Regions from separate parts of the Deinococcus planocerae genome, predicted to be linked through region 1. Evidence: riboswitches for the same ligand, from Rfam matches in the RefSeq annotation. Region 1 holds a riboswitch; the other holds the start of a gene.
The links. A riboswitch is a leader RNA that binds a small molecule or an ion and turns the genes downstream of it on or off. The one in region 1 is predicted to bind cobalamin.
Positions count from the first base shown of each region.

Region 2: linked by a shared signal. The riboswitch ahead of A7B18_RS11500 (cobalt-precorrin-7 (C(5))-methyltransferase) and the one ahead of A7B18_RS13600 (FecCD family ABC transporter permease) in region 1 are both predicted to bind cobalamin.

Region 1 covers NZ_PNOR01000022.1:50,627-54,020, forward strand. Annotated here, with positions in the region: gene A7B18_RS13585 (flavin reductase family protein) at 1-509, opposite strand, end outside; gene xseB (exodeoxyribonuclease VII small subunit) at 508-819, shown strand; gene A7B18_RS13595 (lysophospholipid acyltransferase family protein) at 845-1,477, shown strand; cobalamin riboswitch at 1,495-1,614, shown strand; gene A7B18_RS13600 (FecCD family ABC transporter permease) at 1,823-2,848, shown strand; gene A7B18_RS13605 (ABC transporter ATP-binding protein) at 2,934-3,394, shown strand, end outside.
Region 2 covers NZ_PNOR01000017.1:84,504-87,897, reverse strand. Annotated here, with positions in the region: gene A7B18_RS11505 (precorrin-8X methylmutase) at 1-1,483, opposite strand, end outside; gene A7B18_RS11500 (cobalt-precorrin-7 (C(5))-methyltransferase) at 1,480-2,292, opposite strand; cobalamin riboswitch at 2,396-2,523, opposite strand; gene A7B18_RS11495 (SDR family oxidoreductase) at 2,825-3,394, opposite strand, start outside.

The DNA of each region.
Region 1 (3,394 bases):
GCGTCCGCGCGCAGGTGCAGCCCCAGCACCTCGCCGAGGATGACGCGGGTGCGCCCGATCAGGACCGTCTGTACCTCCCGGCACTCCAGGCTCGCCGGGCTCTGCGCCACGCGCGGCACCCGCACGCGCACCCCGGGGGCGAGGGCCACCCCCAGCGTCTCGGGCTCGCCCTGCTCATACGGGAAGTCGGTGGCGGTCGCGTTCATCACGTGGGCGAGCCCCTCGCTCACGAGGTTGACCGTGAACTCGCCGCCCCGCCCGATGTTCAGGGCAGTGTCCTTCGGCGTGCCGTCCGCCCGGTCGCCGGGTCCGAAGGCCACGACCGCCGGGTCCGAGCCCATCAGGCCGAAAAAGGAATAGGGGGCGAGGTTGACGTGCCCGCCCCCTCCCAGGGTGCTCACCCAGGCGATGGGGCGCGGCACGACCACCCCGGCGACGAGCTTGTAGACCTCGGCAGGAGCGAGGGCCGAGAAGTCGAAGTGGAGGTGGGGGGCTCCGGAAGCGGTCATGGCCCAGGGTAGCGGCTCGGTGGCGGAACGCTATGCTCGGGGGGTGCCGGACGCTCAGCCGCTCACCTACCGCGAGGCCTACGCGCGGCTTTCCCGCATCGCCGCCGAGCTGGAGAGCGGGGACGCCGACCTCGACCGGGTGCTGCCGCTGCTGGAGGAGGCGAAGACCGCCTACGCCGCCTGCCGGGAACGCATCGAGGCGGTGCGGGCGGTGCTGGCCGGGGAGTGGGCGACCACCGAGCCGGACGTGGACGAGGACGACGAGGCGGACGATCCCCCCGGGGACGACCCGGACGCCGATCCCTACTGACGGGCGCTCGGCGTATGCTCGCCCCATGAGCGACGCCCGCCCCTCCGCCGCGCCTCCCGCCGAAACGCTCCGGGCCCCCAGGGTCAATCCGCTCGTGTACCGCCTCGTGGTGACCGTCACGACGCTGCCGATCTTCCTGCGGGGTCAGAGCATCGAAGTCCACGGGCGCGAGAACGTCCCGCCGCCCGGCACGCCGCTGATCGTCGCCGGGAACCACCGCACGGGCTTCGACCCCTTCCTGATCGCGCGCAGCCTGCCGCCGGGCCGTTACCTGCAATTCATGGCGAAAAAAGAACTCTTCGTCCCGGTCATCGGCCCAATCATCCGCGCGGGCGGGTCCTTCCCGGTGGACCGCAGCGCGAACGACCTGGGGGCGGTGCGGACCAGCCTGCGCGTCCTCCAGGGGGGCGGGACCCTGGGCATCTTCCCCGAGGGCACGCGCGGCGGGGGCGAGTTGCAGGGCGGCGTGGCCCTCCTCGCGCTCAAGGGCAAATCTCCCGTGCTCCCCGTGGGTCTGAGCCGGGTAGGCCGGCGCTGGATCGTCCGCTTCGGTGAACCCATCGAGCCCACCGGGGGCATCAAGGCCCTGACCGCCCTGATCGGCGAGCGCATCGCCGCCCTCGCCGAGCCGGTGGAGGGGGGCGTCCGGTCACGGTGAGGGAGGCCGGGCCGGGGCTATAGTGGCCCGCGACGGGCGTGGGGGAAGCCGGTGGAATTCCGGCACTGTCGCGCAACGGTAAGGGTGCTCTTGTGGGGGTCCCGAGTCCGAACACCCGCCCCGTCCGGGCCGAAGCTCCCCGACCGGAGCGGCCCGTGCCCCGACCTCTCGCGGACTGGAGGAAAGCGCCGGGTTCCTTGCATCCTTGCAGTCGAGCCCTGGACGTGCCCCCTCCGCCGCCTCCCTTCACCGGGGGCGGTGCTGCTTTGGCCGCGCGGGGAGGAGGAACGAGACCCATGCTCCCACCCCCGACCCTCCACCCCCTCTCTGGCCCACCGGGGCGCGATGAGCCTTGAACGAGAGGGCCGCGCGCCCGCCCTTCCCGCCGCCCGGCCCCGGGTCTTCGGGGGCACCTTCGCGCTCGTGGCCGGTCTCCTCGCGGTCGTCGTGCTCGCGGTGGGGCTGGGGAGCGTCTATATCCCACCCGGCGAGGTGATTGGGGCCCTGTGGCGCGGGCTGAGCGGCGCCGAACTCGCCGGGAGCGACGTGATCGTGTGGCAGCTCCGATTGCCGCGCGTGGTGATGGCGGTGATCGTGGGCGCGTGCCTGGCGGTGTGCGGCGGGGCCTTTCAGGGGGTCTTCCGCAACCCGCTCGCCGACCCCTACCTTCTCGGCGCGGCGAGCGGGGCGGCGCTGGGGGCGACGGTCGGGATCGTGGCGGGGTGGTCGCGTCCCGTCCTTCCCCTCGTCTCCCTTGCGGCGTCCCTCGCGGCGGTCGGGCTGACGCTCGCCCTCGCGCGGGAGGGGCGGCGCTTTCCCACCACCCGCCTGATCCTGGCGGGGGTGGTCGTGGGGAGCGTCCTGAGTGCCTTCACCACCTTCCTGATCCTGCGCGGCGAGGACAGAGCAAGGCAGGTGCTCGCCTACACCCTGGGCGACCTGGGCTTCAGCGGCTGGCGCGACGTGGGAACGGTGCTGCCCTACGCGGTGATCGGGTGCGGCGTGCTCGTGGGGCTGGGCCGCGCGCTCGACACCCTGCAACTCGGCGACCTGACCGCGCGCAGCCTGGGGGTGCCGGTGGAGCGGCTGCGATTGATCGTCGTGATCGCCGCGAGCGTGGCGACCGCCGCCGCCGTCGCGTACGTGGGGATCATCGGCTTCGTGGGACTTATCGTGCCGCACGTCGCCCGGCTGGTGTGGGGATCGGGGCACCGGGTCCTGCTGCCCGTCTCCGCGCTGCTGGGAGGCGCGCTGCTCGTTCTCGCCGACCTGCTGGCACGCACGACGGTCCTCTCGCAGGTCGGCGTGGTGACGACGCTGCTGGGGGGGCCGTTCTTCCTGTGGCTGCTGCGGCGGGGTGGGCGTGAGTAGGGCGGTCGGCGGTCAGCCGTCAGCCGTCGGCGTGGACACGTTGGAGGCGCGGGAGCTGCACGTGCGGGCGGGAACGCACCCGGCGGTGCGGGGGGTGAGTGCGGCGTTCCGGGCCGGGGAGTTCGCCGCCGTGATCGGGCCGAACGGGGCGGGGAAGAGTACGCTGCTGCGGGCACTGCTGGGGCTGAGCCGTCCGGAGGCGGGGGAGGTGCGGCTCTCGGGCCGTCCGCTGGCGGGGTGGTCCCGGGCGGAGCGGGCCCGGACGCTCGCCTACCTCGCGCAGGGGGAGGAGCTGCCCCTGGAGGCCCGAGTCCGCGACGTGGTGGCCCTCGGACGCGGGGCGGGCGCCTGGAAGTGGGGCCTGATCCCCACCCGGCCCTGGACCCAGGCCGACGAGGACGCGGTGACCGCGGCGCTGGAACGCACCGACACCCGGCGTTTCGAGGACCGCCGCGTCCGCGAGCTGTCGGGCGGGGAGCGGCAGCGGGTCTCCCTGGCCCGGGCCCTGGCCGCCGGGCCCCGGTTCCTGCTCCTCGACGAGCCCAC
Region 2 (3,394 bases), on a different contig from region 1:
CCCAGGGACTCCCACCGCGCGTGCCCGCGTTCGTGACCCGGGGGACGCTCAGGCAGGCGCGCAGCGCGGCCTTGCTCTCCCGGGTGCCCACGAAGCCCACGGGCAGACCGATCACCAGGCCGGGCCGCCAGCGCCGCTCGCGGATCAGGCGCACCGTTTCAAAAATCGCGGTGGGCGCGTCCCCGATGGCGACGATGCAGTCATTCCCGAACTTCTCGTAGGCGCGGCGAATGCCCGCCGCCGAGCGGGTGATCCCGGCCTCACGGCTCAGCAGGTGCGTTTCCGCGTCGTGCACCCCGCACCAGACCTGCACGCCGAGTTCCGCGAGAAGCTGGCGCTTGAGGCCGCTTTGCACCATTGTCACATCCGTGACGACGGTCAGGCCGCGCAGGATCGCCATGACGCCCGCCTCCGTCGCGCCCGGCGAGAAGAAGAGGTCCTCCACGATGCCCGGATCGCCCGCCGTGTGGACGAGGCGTTGCATGGCGTAGCGGTCCGCCGCGTTCACCGCCGACCAGTCCCGCAGCCCCTCGATGATCTCGAAGGACTGCGCCTCGATGGGGTGGGGCTCGTAGGGCTGGATGGTTTTCCGTTTCGGTGCCTCGCCGCCCGCCAGCAGCCCCCGCACCGCCCCGTGGTGCCCCACCTGCGGCTCGCCGACCTGCGCCTCGTAGCCCACGACGCCCACCCGGTACTTGCACAGGGAGCAGTTCATGTGTCCGTGGCCCTGCACGCCCTCGCGCGCCCGTTCCAGAAACACCCGGGCCACCTTGGGATGCGGCCCCAGATGCCCGGCGGTCAGGAACTCGGTGCCCGGCCAGCGTTGGGCGGCGGCCTCCACCGCCGAGCGCACCCGGCGGGCGAGCACTCCGTCGAAGAGGAGGTACGGCAGCACGACCACCCGCGCGAAACCGAGACGGGCGGCGCGGGCGAGGCCGGTGGGAAGGTCGGGCTTGGCCGTCCCGCTGTAGCAGACCAGGCTCGCCCCGTACCCCAGCCCCTCTTCCAGAAAGCGGGCCAGCTTGTGAACGTCCCCGTTCGCGTCCGGGTCGGTGGTGCCCCGCCCGACGAGGAGGAGCAGCGTCTCATCCCGTCTGACCTCACCCGCTGCGCCCGCCTCCGCCTCGATCAGCCGTTCGCGGCACACGTCGAGGAGAGCGGGGTGGAGGTCCATCGCCGCCCCGTAGTGGAAGGTGACGTGGGGAAACTCGCGGCGCAGGGCGTTCAGCTCGCTCGGCAGGTCGTTCTTCGCGTGGGTGGCGGCGAGGAGGACGCCTGGAACAAGCACAATTTCCTTCGCTCCCGACGCCACCGCTTCCCGCGCCGCCTCGTCGATGGTGGGGGTGTTGAATTCGAGAAAGCCGTGGGTAATGACCCGATCCGGCTCCAGCGCCTTGACCTCCCGCACCAGCGTCTCGAACTGCGCCGCGCTGGCCGGGTCGCGGCTGCCGTGCGCGGCGAGGACAATCGCGTAACCGTTCATCGTTCTCCCTCTAGACCTGTGGGCAGGGGCGTCAGCGCGCGGATCAGCAGGATGCTCATGTCGGAGAAGTCCCGCCCCTCCAGCTCGCCCAGCGTGCCCGCCCAGGTCGCCTCGTGCCGCGTCAGGTTCTCCCAGACCTCGACCCGGTGGGCGGCGCCGACCCCTCCCGCGAGAAGGTACGAGGCCACGTCCTTCGGCATGAAGTCCCAGGGGCGCGGGATCACGATGGCGCCTCTCCCGGCCCGCAGCACGTCGCGCAGGTGGGTCTTGAAGGGCGTCAGGTCGCCCCGGCGGTGGAAGGTGAGGAAGGTCGTCTCGTCGAAGCAGACGCGGCCCCGGCTTGCCAGGATCTGCGCGCTGGAGATGCCCGGCACCGTCTCGACCGGGTGCCCGCAGGCCGTCTCCACCCGCTCCAGGTATTGAAAGCCCGAGAAGTGGATGTCGCCCATGAACACGACGACGCAACGGTTCCCGGCGTGGTGGAGGGCGGCGACCTCGGCGAGTCGGGCCACCTGATCGCGGTAGCTCATCGTGACGACCTCGGCTCCCCCGGGGATCAGGGGCCGCACCACGTCCACCACCGCATCGAAGCCCGCCACCACGTCGGCTTCCCCGATCAGGGCCGCGCCGCGCCGGGTCAGGAAGTCGAGGTGGCCGGGGCCCGCACCGACACAGACGATCACGCCGTGCCTCTCGGCGGGGGGCGAACATGAAGGAATGCACCTTCCGGGACCACGAGGAGTAAGGGGGGGGATGACACAGCGGCGACTCCGGGATGCAGGGCGGAGACGGTCCGGAGGGGCGCACATCGAAAGCCCGCTCCAGCCGGGGCCGGAGCGGGCAAAGACGGCCAGGGGGGCCGGATATGCGCGAACTCACAGGGTGGCCCTCTGACGGCGAGAGGTGCCCCGTCTTCACGGGGCGTCCCTGGGTGGCATTCGGGCTGACAGGTCTTCTCGCCTGCTTACCGCTGCGCGACAGCGCCGGACTCTCACCGGACTTCCCCAACACCAGGTCGGGCCAGAGTAGCAGAGAAAAGGTCAGGTGGTCACTCGTGCCTCAGGCCGGGGCTCCCCCCGAAGTTTGGTCGGTCACCACTCTGTGCCGCGAGCGCCTCACCGGGATGCCTGGACTGGGGTCACGTTCCCCGCGCTCGACACCCCCCCGCGGGCAATCAGGTCTTCGTGTGATGACGCCCTGTGAGGCGCGGCGCGTCAGCTCAACGGCCTGTGTGGGGAGGGGAGACGGTCTCGAACACGGCCACTCGAACGGAGACGACCGTTTGCCTGGGCAGGCTTGTGCCGCGAACACACCGCCGGGGCCGCTCCGGGGGCGAGGTCGTCAGAGAAACTGCCTTCCCCCGTCCACGATCAGCGTCTGCCCAGTCACGAAGGCGCTGCCGGGCGAGGCAAGGAAGAGGGCCGCCCCCACCACGTCCCCCGGCTGCTGGGCGCGGCGGATGGCTCCCCGGTCGACGCCGTAAGTTTGTGCTCCCTCCATCAGCCCCAGGCTGGCCTCGGTGAGGGTGAAGCCCGGGGCGATGGCGTTCACGGTGATCCCGTCCGCGCCGAGTTCGCGGGCCAGCACGCGGCTGAGGGCGATCACGCCTCCCTTGCTGGCGACGTAGTGCGCCCAGAGGGGACTGCCGCTCATGACCGTGGCGCTGGCGATGTTGATGGTGCGGCCAGCCCCACGGGCGCGCAGGTGGGGCGTCACCGCACGGGCGCACAACCAGGGGCCTTTGAGGTTGACGCCCATCACCCGGTCCCAGGTGGCGGGGTCGATCTCCGTGAACGGGGCGCGTTCCAGTCCGCCGTACAGGCTGGGATTGTTGATCAGCACGTCGATACCGCCGAACGCCCCCGCGACCTCCTCGGCCATGCGGAGGGTGCGCCCCTCGTCGGAGACATC